DNA from 4 places in the Oceanobacillus locisalsi genome. Region 1 is predicted to be linked to each of the others. Evidence: riboswitches for the same ligand, from Rfam matches in the RefSeq annotation. Region 1 holds a riboswitch; each other region holds the start of a gene.

What was found. Region 1 has a riboswitch for S-adenosylmethionine ahead of ACFQ19_RS17425 (5-methyltetrahydropteroyltriglutamate--homocysteine S-methyltransferase). Riboswitches for the same ligand answer to the same signal wherever they lie in the genome.
Region 2: it holds a riboswitch for S-adenosylmethionine, as region 1 does, so the genes downstream of both, ACFQ19_RS16070 (VOC family protein) here and ACFQ19_RS17425 (5-methyltetrahydropteroyltriglutamate--homocysteine S-methyltransferase) in region 1, are expected to answer to the same signal.
Region 3: it holds a riboswitch for S-adenosylmethionine, as region 1 does, so the genes downstream of both, ACFQ19_RS02950 (homocysteine S-methyltransferase family protein) here and ACFQ19_RS17425 (5-methyltetrahydropteroyltriglutamate--homocysteine S-methyltransferase) in region 1, are expected to answer to the same signal.
Region 4: it holds a riboswitch for S-adenosylmethionine, as region 1 does, so the genes downstream of both, ACFQ19_RS03515 (YfcC family protein) here and ACFQ19_RS17425 (5-methyltetrahydropteroyltriglutamate--homocysteine S-methyltransferase) in region 1, are expected to answer to the same signal.

What each region holds. Positions count from the first base shown of each region.
Region 1 covers NZ_JBHTKK010000028.1:8,437-11,574, reverse strand. The annotation lists gene ACFQ19_RS17425 (5-methyltetrahydropteroyltriglutamate--homocysteine S-methyltransferase) at 311-1,426, opposite strand; SAM riboswitch class I at 1,524-1,626, opposite strand; gene ACFQ19_RS17420 (Fic family protein) at 1,829-2,575, opposite strand; gene ACFQ19_RS17415 (hypothetical protein) at 2,621-2,755, opposite strand; gene fosM (FosM family fosfomycin resistance protein) at 2,898-3,138, opposite strand, start outside.
Region 2 covers NZ_JBHTKK010000023.1:58,044-61,181, reverse strand. The annotation lists gene ACFQ19_RS16080 (ThiF family adenylyltransferase) at 1-67, shown strand, start outside; gene ACFQ19_RS16075 (DUF4256 domain-containing protein) at 281-850, shown strand; SAM riboswitch class I at 1,144-1,252, shown strand; gene ACFQ19_RS16070 (VOC family protein) at 1,474-2,286, shown strand; gene ACFQ19_RS16065 (NAD(P)/FAD-dependent oxidoreductase) at 2,314-3,138, shown strand, end outside.
Region 3 covers NZ_JBHTKK010000002.1:161,483-164,620, forward strand. The annotation lists gene ACFQ19_RS02940 (YitT family protein) at 1-689, shown strand, start outside; gene ACFQ19_RS02945 (hypothetical protein) at 918-1,220, opposite strand; SAM riboswitch class I at 1,541-1,642, shown strand; gene ACFQ19_RS02950 (homocysteine S-methyltransferase family protein) at 1,757-2,809, shown strand; gene ACFQ19_RS02955 (cyclase family protein) at 2,836-3,138, shown strand, end outside.
Region 4 covers NZ_JBHTKK010000002.1:284,698-287,835, reverse strand. The annotation lists gene ACFQ19_RS03520 (YaiI/YqxD family protein) at 1-50, shown strand, start outside; gene ACFQ19_RS03515 (YfcC family protein) at 291-1,706, opposite strand; SAM riboswitch class I at 1,852-1,964, opposite strand; gene ACFQ19_RS03510 (NAD(P)/FAD-dependent oxidoreductase) at 2,090-3,100, opposite strand; gene ACFQ19_RS03505 (FecCD family ABC transporter permease) at 3,125-3,138, opposite strand, start outside.

The DNA of each region.
Region 1 (3,138 bases):
TCGTCATTCGCTTCATTGCTGTTCATCATAAACACTTATTTGCATTTCAATTTTGCTTATCGATTCAATGATTTAATTGTAAATTTATTTTTATTCATTACGCTGGCTTCGGTTTTTAATACTGGTTTATTAACGCAAAAGTATTTACATTCAAAAACATAATAATACTTGTAACATTATACATGCTAAAATAACACGGTTTATTCAATAAATACAGGATAACCAATGATTTAACAATGTGAGAATCAATCCATGTAAAAAAGGAGACAGGAGAAGAACTCCTCTCCCAATCTCCTTTTCTTTCTAAAACTTATTTCCAAACATCCTCAGCAATCCGAACAACATGCCGGATTTTTTCCCATTGCTGCTCCTCAGTCAATAAATTCCCTTCCTCTGTGGAAGCAAAGCCGCATTGAGGACTCAGACAAAGCTGGTTCAACGGTACATAGTCCGCAGCTTCTGCTATCCTTGCTTTCACAGCTTCCGGATCTTCCAGTTCGCTGAATTTAGACGTAATCAGACCCAGTACAATATATAAATCATCACGGTTTACATGACGTAACGGTTCAAATCCGCCCGAACGATCATCATCAAACTCCAGGAAAAGCCCATCCACCTGCAGACTGCCAAAAATCGTTTCAGAAACCGCTTCGTAACCGCCACTCGACATATAGGTAGATTGGAAATTACCTCGGCAAATATGCATCGTCACCAGCATATCATCCGGTCTTTTAGCGATGGATTCATTGATTGCCCTTGCACTTAATTCAGCTGTTTTCTCCGGATCTCTTCCTTTTTCAATCAGAGAATTTCTGCCTTCCTCTGAGAAAAAAGTGGCCCAAGAAGTGTCGTCCAGCTGTAAGTAGCGGCATCCTTCATCATATAACGCCTGAATCACCCCTTGATAAGCAGTGACCAAATCATCAATAATCGCTTCATCATTTTCATAGACTCCGTCTTCGAAATCCGCCCGGAAAAAGAGCATATTCGGACTTGGAATCGCAAATTTGGCAACTGCATCTCCAGCAATACCATGTAAAAATTTATAATGCTCAATCATATAGTGATCGCTGAAACCGATTTTACCAGTCACCTTAATACCTCGTTTTTTGGTCTCCACTCCAGTGAACTGCAGACCTTGTTCTGCGGTATAACCTTCCACGCCATCTAAGCCTTCCAGAAAATCAAAATGCCACCAGGCACGGCGAAACTCGCCATCTGTCACTGATTGAAGTCCGGCTTCTTTTTGCTGTTCTACCAGTTTCGTAATTTCCTCATCCTCAATTTGACGCAATTGTTCCTGACTAATCTCTCCCTTTGCCTTTTGCGTACGCGCATCTTTCAAACGCTTTGGACGGAGAAAACTCCCTACATGGTCTGCTCTGAATGGAGCACGTGTATGTTTTGTTTCTGCTGCTGTTGTCATCAAAATACCCCTTCCTCTTTATCTACTGCTTTCATTCTATAATCCAATTTAAAAACCCCTTCTAAAAAAAGAAGAGGTTAACTATGATTAAGAACTCTTCTTATCTTCAAGCAAAAATGCTCCTGGAATTAGCACAGTACAAATCAGCGTCTGCTGCTAAGGCTTCAACGGGCCAGTCCCTCCGCCTTTCTGGATAAGAATATATGGAATTATACGAATAATTATTAATTACTCTACATGGAAGCGATGCATTCGTCAAGGAAATTACTAAAATTTAGGCAATTTGCTGTAATATATTTTCATCAACATTTTGTAAAAAATAACATGAATCAATTGATATATTCTTTTATTTCAGTAAAAACCTTTAGAATGCTTATTTTATATACCCTATTCTTTTCCATTTCATAAGTCCTTTAAAAAATCCACATGATTCTCTAAAGTATTCACCGCTCGTTCAGCTATAAACAATATAAAAGGCTCATAATCTCCTTTTGTCCCAGAAATATCAAGCACCTCATAATACCTAAACCTATCATCTTTTTCAATTGTAATTGGAGGAAATCCAAACTTCATCAACTCAAAATTCATCAATAATCTGGAAGTTCTTCCATTCCCATCAGAAAAAGGATGAACATTTACAAATTTGGCATGTAGCAGGCTAGCTTTTTCCACGGGATGTAAATCATTAACATTTTCACACCAATCCACCAAGTCATCCATCTCATCTTGAATTTTTTCATGAGATGGAGGTGTATGATTAGCACCGGTTATCAAAGCAGCAGTATTTCTATATTTGCCAGCAATTGATCGATCTATGCCTTGCATTACAATGGCGTGAATATCTTTTATGATACGTTGGTTTAACGGACTCTCAACATTTATTAATTCCTCTACGTACGTAATAGCTTCTTTATGATTATTCGCTTCAGCATGTTCACGAAAAGATTTGCCTTGAATAGTGATACCATCTTCTAAAACTGCCTTTGTTTCATACAGGGTCAACGTATTTCCTTCGATTGCATTGGAATGGTACGTATTTTTAATATAAAAATCCTCTTTCATATCTTTTACCACTTCATTTGGTAAAGGCCTCTTTTTATCTAATTGTTCTTTTAAAACATTTGATTTATTTAATAATTTCTTTTTCACACCCAAATATATATCCCTCCTGCCTTTAAATTGTAATCGTTTCGACTAATGCTGTTCAATAGTATAACATAAACCAAACCCTTTAACAGCTGCTCTGGCACATAATAAGAGCGACAGCCATATCCAAATTCGCCGTGGCAGTTGGACTTCTCGAAATACAAGGTCATGTTCTTTCTTCATGTCTATATACTCTCCCTTAATCATTTTAATAACGTTTAGATAGTACAACAAATGATGAAAAGACTGTTGCTATCGTTAATGTTTTATTAAATATTAACATATTTCTATTAGCAACGTTTGACTACAATACCGCTTAAGCTTGTTAAACATAAAAATGCATGTGTGGTTTATCCTGCTTATAATAATTTATTCTATCTTGCAGAGTACCCGTGTGGAATTCAAATTTATGACCATCAGGATCTGTAAAATAAATAGAGTTTTTATCTTTTTTATCCCTGGGACGACCAGTTAAGATGTTTACATCCAATTTTTCTAATTTGTTATACATTTTATCAAAATCATCTTCTTCAATTGAAAAAGCAATGTGCGTGTATGACTGACTT
Region 2 (3,138 bases), on a different contig from region 1:
AACTTTGGTTCATGGCACAATGGACCATCTGGAAGCGAAAAATGTGTATCATCGCTATCTAGGGTGAAGTACGAAAGGCGACGAAGCTATTCTTTTTTCAATCAATAAGCAAATATAATAGCGACTTTATCTCATCGTTCCATGTTTATTTCGCATGGGGCGATTTTTTTCTGTTCTTTAAAAACCAAAAACCTATATTCAATAGTGAAATGATCAGCTTGAATGGATATAATAAGAACTAAGAAACAGTTTTAATAACACAGCTTAAAGGAGAATAAACATGTCAAAACAAGATAAGAAAGAGCTCTCTCAAGAGGAACAAGAAGAAATACTGGAAAAGTTAAAGGTTCGTTTTGAAAAAAATATGGATCGCCATCATGATTTTGACTGGAATCTAATTCAATCAAGGCTGGAGGGTCATTCTGAAAAATTAGCCTCTTTATATGAAATGGAGAGAACGGAAGGCGAACCAGATGTCATTGGATATGACGAGGAAAGAGAAGAATACATTTTTGTAGACTGCTCAAAAGAAAGCCCGAAAGGACGCAGAAGTGTTTGTTATGATCGGGCAGCGCTGGAATCAAGAAAGAAGCATAAACCGGAAAATAGTGCGATAGATATGGCGTTGGATATGGGCATTGAAATGTTAACGGAAGAACAATATCGCGAACTTCAAACGCTCGGAACTTTTGATGCGAAAACATCGACTTGGGTAAGGACACCTGCGGATATTAGGGAACTTGGCGGCGCACTTTTTTGTGATTTCCGTTTTGGACATGTTTTCTTATATCATAACGGCGCAGAATCTTATTATGGTTCCAGAGGGTTCCGGGGTATGTTAAGAGTATAGATGTGAGCTCGAGAGATAGAGAATCAGGAATGTGTGTAAACCACCCGTTCTTGATTCTTTTTTAGTTGTTGTGAAAAAAGGCTGGTAATGCAGAGGGAATTATTCTGAATATGTGGCAGGGTTTGTGATTTTGCTTCCATAGAAAATAATATCCGGTTTGTTAATCATTACTTAATCACCAGGAAAAATCAAAAATACTAATTGACAACTTATTTTATATAAGATAGTCTAAATATTAATCTAATCCTTAGTTTTTTGATTGGGTTAATTGAAATAATGTTTAACATAAAGCATTCTTATCCAGAGAGGCAGAGGGACTGACCCTTAGACACCTCGGCAACAGACCGTATTGGAACTGTGCCAATTTCAGCAAGTCGAATGGAAGGCTTGGAAAGATAAGAAGAGAGAAGTAAAACAGAAATGGTTTACCTGCACCTCTTCTTATGTTGAAAAAGAGGTTATTTTTTATGCTGAGAAAATAAGCCATTTTATTGCAGAAGCATGATATCAAAATATCAGCCTCAAAAGGTAAGCGAATGCAGACTATTTTAATAGGAATGGAAATACAAACGATTACAATAACTAATTAATAAAAGGAATATAGAAAGTTGAGAGTGATGTACATGCATTTTGCTTTTGATCATATCGTGCATTTTATTGAAGATCCGGAAAAGGCCACTAGAACGCTCAAGAATAAAGGAATACATGCAGTTGAAGGCGGCGTGCACCAGAATCGTCCTACATACAACGCGTTAAGTCATTTTGATTTAAGTTATATAGAATACTTAGGTACGTCCGACAGGCAAATGCTTGAAGAGATGGAACATCCTCAGCACAGTATGATACAGACGATTATTAAGAAAGGTTTTCAAGAAGGTTTTGTCCGCTTTATTATTCGGACAGATAATATTGAAGCTGCTGCGCAACGTTTTTCTGACAAAGGATTAACAGTAAATGGGCCGGTCTATTTAAGCCGCGAACAGCCTGACGGCACTCTTTTGGAGTGGCAGCTTTTATTTATTGGAGATGAAAAGGATACATTGGAACTGCCTTACTTTATCCAGTGGAATGAAAGCGATAAGGAACGGAAAAAAGCATTAACCGAAAAAGAAATAATCGTCTCGCATCCGGCAGAGGCCAGCTTTTCCCATATAAATATTGCCGTAAATGATTTGGAAAGGACCGTAGATAAATGGTCTGATTTATTGGGGCTGGAAACAGAAGAATCCTATATGGATGAAGAACTGCAGGCAACATGCCAAAAGCTGCTTCTTCCTGGAGGAGATTTAGTGTTTTGCAGCCCGCTGACAACAGGTGTTGTTTCGGAAGTGCTGGAACAACAAGGAGAAGGTCCATTTCAGGTTAATCTTTCCAGCGAGCAAACCGATGATTTATTCGAATTTGGCGGTGGACGCTATCAAATCAAGAATGATTAAAAGAGATACAGTCTGGAGGTGTACAACGTGAGCTACAGTGTAATTGTTGTTGGCGGCGGAATTATAGGAACGTCGTCTGCTTATTATTTATCGAAAGCAGGGGCGGATGTAACGCTGCTTGAAGCAAAAGACATCGCTTCCGGCACATCGGGTGCCTGTGATCAGCATGTTCTGCTGCAATCGAAGAAGCCGGGACCGGTTTTGGAACTGGCTGTGGAAGGGAAAAAGCTCTATCCAGAACTGGAAGCGGAATTAAATACAGACTTGGAGTATCGTAGCGGTGGCGGAATGATACTGATGGAGTCAGAGAAAGAAAAAGAATTGCTGACGCAGAAGGTTGCGCAGATGCAGGAATATGGTGTCGATGTGACCACGTTGTCTGCACAAGGAGTCAAAGAGAAGCAGCCAGGTTTAGCGAATCATATCTTGGGATCTACCTGGTGTCCGGATGAAGGGAAAGTTAATTCATTTAACGTATGTTTTAGTATGGCACAAGCTGCACAGCAATTAGGCGCAACGATTCGTCTGGGCTCACCGGTAACCGAACTGATTACCAAACAAGATCGTGTTGTCGGCGTAAAGGTCAATGAAGAGGAAATGTATGCCGATGCGGTGCTTGTAGCTGCCGGAGTGTGGACCCCCGCGTTAATAAAACCTTTAGGAATCGATGTTCCTATTGTGCCACGGCGCGGACAAATATTAGTTTCCGAAAAAATCCCGCCTTTTCTGAAGCGGAGCGTTTTAAGCTATGCTTATATCGCAGCGAAAGGGAAAAATACGGCAGAGCCAAGTAACGGAGCTGATGCGGCAGGAGTCGGTCTTGTGATGGAACAGACGGAAAGCGGAAATTTA
Region 3 (3,138 bases), on a different contig from region 1:
TGCCGCTAGGCGTTTTAATTGCTATCTTAAATATTCCATTTATTTACTTAGGATATAAACAAATTGGCAAAGGTTTTGCGTTGTTTTCCGTTCTTGGAATTGCCTCCTTAGCTATCAGTACAAGTATGATGCATCATATCCCGACGATAATAGGAATTGAAGGAGACACCCTTCTGGTGACAGTGGTCGGCGGGATTATTATTGGTTTTGGTATGGGACTTGCACTCCGTAATGGCGGTGCATTGGACGGTATTGATATGTTAGCAGTGCTGTTATCGCGCAAGCTGCCTTTTGGAACAAGCGATTTGATTTTATTTCTTAATTTATTTGTGTTTATTGTTGTATCAACAGTGTTTGGTTTACGGGGAGCATTAATGTCAGGCATTGCTTATTTTATTGCTTCGAAAGTAATTCATTTAATTGAGGAAGGTTTGAGTAGCACCAAAGCAGTATATATTATCACCGGCTATGCGGATGAAATGATTAAAGAGATTAGAGACCGTTTAGGGCGCGGTTGTACTGTGCAGCATGTAGAGGGCGGATATTCGAAAAAAGAATTTCGGCAAGTGAAAAGTATTATTACCCGTTTGGAAGAAAGCAAGATGAAAGAGATTATTCAAGATGTTGATCCGGAGGCTTTTATCACGGTTCATGAAGTGACGGAAGTACGGGGCGGTAATTTTGATTAATAAATGAAAAGAAACAAGGCAGCCAATCGAAGTGCATTGGCTGCCTTGTTGTATATGATGCATTAAGATCTAGATCTGAACAAATCCGCGATAGCATGAGAAACCTCAATACCTTGATAAGTGAACACGGATAATGCGGTCAGAGCAAAGAACCCAATAACGATAAATCGCAAAATAATCATTTTGTCAGCCTCCTCTTTTGAAAGTAGTGTGGATTTCAAAAGAGAATTAAACCACGAAATTGGATTGATAGAAAACGGGTGTCATCAGCTGTTTTGTACGGTTGATACGGACAATCATCGTAAATAAACTGAACGTTCCCAGTAAGAATAAAGTAATGACTAGAGCTGTGTATACGGTGAATGATTTATCCGTCTGATCATTTCCGCCAATACCCAAATCTTGAGTCATTTGTGTATCAACCAGCATCTCCTGTTCGGTGAGCACGTAGCTGTGATGTACACCTGAAGATAACTGTGTGATTGGTAAAATGATAATCATGATAACAATCATTAAATAGCGATTCATCATCTACGCCTCCTCCCGTTTTTATCACCGTTTATTTGATAGAAAAACTTAATTATACCAATATTGAAGTGTCATTTCAATATATCTTCATTGATTGGTAAGGATGTAAAGTGTATTATAAGCTTATTTTTCAAAGCTGTCTATACTTTTTGAACATTTTATGACTTTTTATCTGTCATATCAATATACCCAAATGTGGCTGATTGTTAAACGTATGTTGAGGAGAAGTAATGATATAAGACTAGAAAATTTTAAAAAATTCTTATTGACAAAGAATTCAAATACATATATAGTTGTTTACAACAAATAAATAGCAATACATTTTCTTATCCAGAGAGGTGGAGGGACTGGCCCTTGGAAGCCTCGGCAACAGACTTAAAAAAGAACTGTGCCAATTCCAGTAGCATGAAGCTAGCAGATAAGGAGAGACATTGATATCGTACTCAAACCTCTTCTTTCTGAAAAGAAGAGGTTTTTCGTATTTATATCAATTTTTTAGCAGCGAATGAAAAGTAAAAATTTACAGGAGGAATGGAGAAATGGCGAAAAGAAGTTTAGAAGAACGTTTAAAACAGGGGACAGTTATTGCAGGAGAGGGATACTTATTTGAACTGGAGCGCAGAGGTTACTTACAGGCAGGATCCTTTGTACCCGAGGTGGCACTGGAGAATCCGGAAACGCTGAAGGCAGTGTATCGTGATTATATGAATGCAGGGTCAGATGTGGTGCTTGCTTTTACATATAATGCACACCGTGAAAAAATGCGCATCATCGGTAAAGAAGATTTATTGGAACCTTTAAATCGAAATGCGATTAAATTGGCGAAAGAAGTAGCGAAAGAGCACCCGACAGAAGAAGCTTTGGTGGCAGGGAATATTTCGAATACCAATATTTTTAATCCGGAAGATCAGGCGTCCAAAGATAAAGTGAGAGCGATGTTTAATGAAATGGTTTCATGGTGTAAGGACGAGGACGTTGACTATATTAACGGAGAAACGTTTTATTATCATGAAGAAGCATTGATTGCGTTAGAAGAAATTAAAAAATATGACTTGCCGGCAGTAATCACTTTGGGATTAATGGGTGAAAATATCATGCGTGACAGTTACAGCGTGGAAGAGTCATGTAAGATATTAGAGGATAACGGCGCTTTAGTTGTGGGAATGAACTGTTTCCGCGGACCGGATACCATGCAGCCGTATCTGGAGAAGATTTGTGATCATGTAGATGGTTATGTAGGGGCTTTGCCGATTCCATATCGGACAACAGAAGAAAATCCGACATTCTTTAATTTGCCGGATGGTGGATGCAGCTGTCATTTGCCGACTGAAACAACTTTCCCGACTTCACTTGATCCGCTTTATCATAACCGTTACGAGCTGGCGGAATGGGCTAAGAAAGCACATGGCATCGGTGTTAATTATATTGGCTTATGCTGTGGAGCTTCTCCGGCGATGTTGCGTGCTGTGGCTGAGGCTGTTGGAATCGAAACAATTAATTCCATCTATTCCCCGGATATGCATAAGCATTTCTTATTTGGTGAAGATGAAACGTTGCAGGATCATATTACGGATTACAAAACAAAAGCTTAAAGCAATAGATAAGGGGGCAATTTACCATGACAGTTACAAGAGAAAATGAGGTCTTACAAGCGCTTGATATACTGAAATCAAAAACATGGGTAGACTTAACGCATACGTTTGGTCCAAGTTCCCCGCATTTCGCAGCTTTTAAAGATGCTGAGTTTGAGACGTTATACACACATGATGACGGGTTTTTTGCACAGCAATTCAGTGTTTCGGGCCAATACGGCACGCATATTGATGCGCCGATTCATTTTGTTCGTGATCAACGCTATTTAGAAGAATTGGATTTACAAGAAGTGGTCCTCCCGCTGGTTGTGATTGATAAATCGGAAGCA
Region 4 (3,138 bases), on a different contig from region 1:
AGTTTCTCGAACTTTTTCAAAAATATTTATCGCAGTGTAACTGGCTGTAAGACTCCCACTTCAAGAAATGAGTGAAAATTTTATTTCTAAGTGGGAGATTCAACAGCCAGTAACGGCCCGATTCGTTCAACTAACAATCAGTGGGGGATAAAAAGAAAACCCCCACTGATTGAAGTTTCACTTTATAAAAAAATCCTTATAATCAGGAAATGACAAGTCTCTGCCAACTTCTGATTATAAGGAAGTTCCATCATCTTAATAAACTTTGATTATATACCATTAAAATCCGCTTAAATCGATCCGCCCCAGCCAATTAAATGACTGATCACCAAAGCAATCCAAGACACAACAAGAGCCATCATGACAAACGGAAAAATATAACGAATCCACCTGCCATAAGGCACCTTACACAAACCGAGCATCGCCATTAAACCGCCTAAGGTCGGTGAAAATATATTGGTAATACCATCGCCGATTTGGAATGCCAAGATAGTCGTTTGCCGTGTAATGTCTAACATGTCCCCAACAGGAATCATAATTGGCAATGTAACTAATGCCTGGCCGCTGCCGCTTGGAATAAAAATATTAATAATCGACTGGGAAATAGTCATGAATACGGCAGCCAGCGTTGTTGGTAAACCTTCCATCACAGAAACAAGCCCATGAGCAATCGTATCACTGATATTGCCTTGGTTCATGACCACTTGAGTCGCCATGGCAACACCGATCAAAATAGCTGCTAATGCGCTGGGTTCAAGTGCTTTTGAAAAAGCTTCCGCAATTTGATTGGCATTCATACCTGCAATAATCCCGCAGGCAATACCGATCATAAGAAATATCGCTGCAACTTCATTAATATACCAGTCATTCATAAATATTCCTGTCAGCATGACCACAAATCCTGCAATCACCACAAGTAGCATCGCAATATCTTTTTTGCGCATCCGATAGGATTCAAGCGGCTGGCTCAATTTCATATCCTGTGTATCAATACCATATGCCAAACTATGTTTCTGGTCTTGTAATATCTTTTTAAAATATCGAATATTATAATAGGCTAATAAAGATAAAACGATAACCACCAAAATACTTCTTAAAAACCATCCTGAATATAGCGGCATTTCTGCTATTCGATGTCCTACCCCCAGCGTATAAGGATTGAATGGAGAGAGACCAAATCCGACAAGTACTCCTCCTATTCCAATACCCGCACCAAGTACAGCATCACCGCCTATGGAAACACTTAATAAAACAGCGATTGGAATAAGGGCAATATTATTTTCAAGCCCGACAAACATCCCAAAAAATCCATAGACAAATGTCATAATCGCAACAATAAGGAAACGTCGTTTTAATCCGACTTTGCGAACCAGTGTACCGACTGTATTTTCAAGCATCCCCGTCCTTTCCAAAAGCCCGAACATCATAGCTGCGGCAAAAGTAATAAAGACGATATCAGCCATTTCCCGGAATCCTTCAGGGATTGCCGTAAATAAGTCCATGATACCGACCGGGTTGTTCTCTATGTATTGAAATGAATCAGGAACCGTTCGAGTAGTCCCGTCTATCGTCTCTCTTTCATAAGAGCCGGATGGTATTATATAGGTCAAAACAGCCGCTGCAACAACAATAAAAAACAACAACGCCAGCGGATGCGGAATGCGATCCAATAGTTTTTTCTTTTCTTTATCGTGATTCTTCTTCATATTTACGCTCCTCTTGCTTTTAAATAAGTATATCCGTTATTTCTAACGCTTTTCAGAAATCTCTCCTCCTTGCTATGTAAAAATCTTATGTTATAAACCTATTAAAAACAGCCTCTTCCACAAGAAAAAGGCTGTTTTTACATTCGCCTTATCTCCCAAAATAAACATGTCTTATTTTGCAGGAATTGGCACCTTTTCTTTTCATAAAGAGGTTGCCGGACGTCATTGGGCCTGTCCCTCAGTCGCTCTGGATAAGTATATATGATAAGATTTTAAAGTTACTTCAATGTGGAAATTGTATAGGCGCTTGCCTGTTTTGTCAATATATGAAAGCAAGAGAAGTTTCCTGCTTATTCCCCTTTTCAACTACTATGCGTCCTAAGCTATTCTTCGTCGGTAAATCCAGCATAATTCGTAGAGAATAAATGCTGCACAGGGTCTTCCGGATCAGCAATTTTTTTCGCATGATTAGCAGCAATTGGTCCTTCATTAAAAGCCCCGGCAATTAACCCAAGCTTATCTGGGTAATGGGCAATATCCCCAATAGCAAAAACACCTTCCACAGATGTTTGCATACTGGAATCAACGGCAATCATACCATCTATCATTTCCAACCCCCACGAGGTGATCGGTTCCAGATTGATTTGAAATCCATGGTTAACAACTAATCGGTCGATCTCTAGCGCTTGCTCCTTTGTTTCATCCTCTAAGTGAGAAAGTACTACCTTTTCGACCTGTCCATCCGTTCCATACAATGCTTTTATTTCATAAGGCGTCATGACATTGACTTCGGAGTTTTTTAACTTGGTCACACTGCTTTCCAATCCTTTAAACTGATTGCGGCGATGAATGAGCGTAACACTTTTGGCTATATTTTCAAGCTCCAGCGCCCAATCCACCGCACTGTTGCCCCCGCCGGAAATAAGCACATGCTGGTCATAATAATCCGCCAGCTTTCTGACTGTATAATGCAAACTCTTCTCTTCATAATAGACTGCTTCCGGATGATCCAGCTTTACGGAATGCAATGTTCCAAAACCGGTTGCCAGTATAACTGTTTTCGAATAATGGATATTGCCGTTGCTGCTCAGGAGCTGAAAATGGCCATTATCCATTCGCTCCATATCTACAACCTGTTCGCCTAAAACCACTTCCGGATCAAATGTCATCGCTTGTTCCACGAGCTGATCCGTTACTTCTTCCCCGGTAGCTTGTGCAATTCCTCCAATATCACGAATCACTTTCTCTGGATAAAAGTAAGGTACTTTCCCGCCAAGATAAGGAAGGTATTCAATAATCTTTGTCTTCATCTCCCGCATGCCACTATAGAAAGCAGCAAATAACCCGGCTGGACCTCCGCCGATAATCGTGACATCATATATTTCCTCATTCATCATTCTCCGAGCTCCTTTCTATTATTAATTGGTTTTCA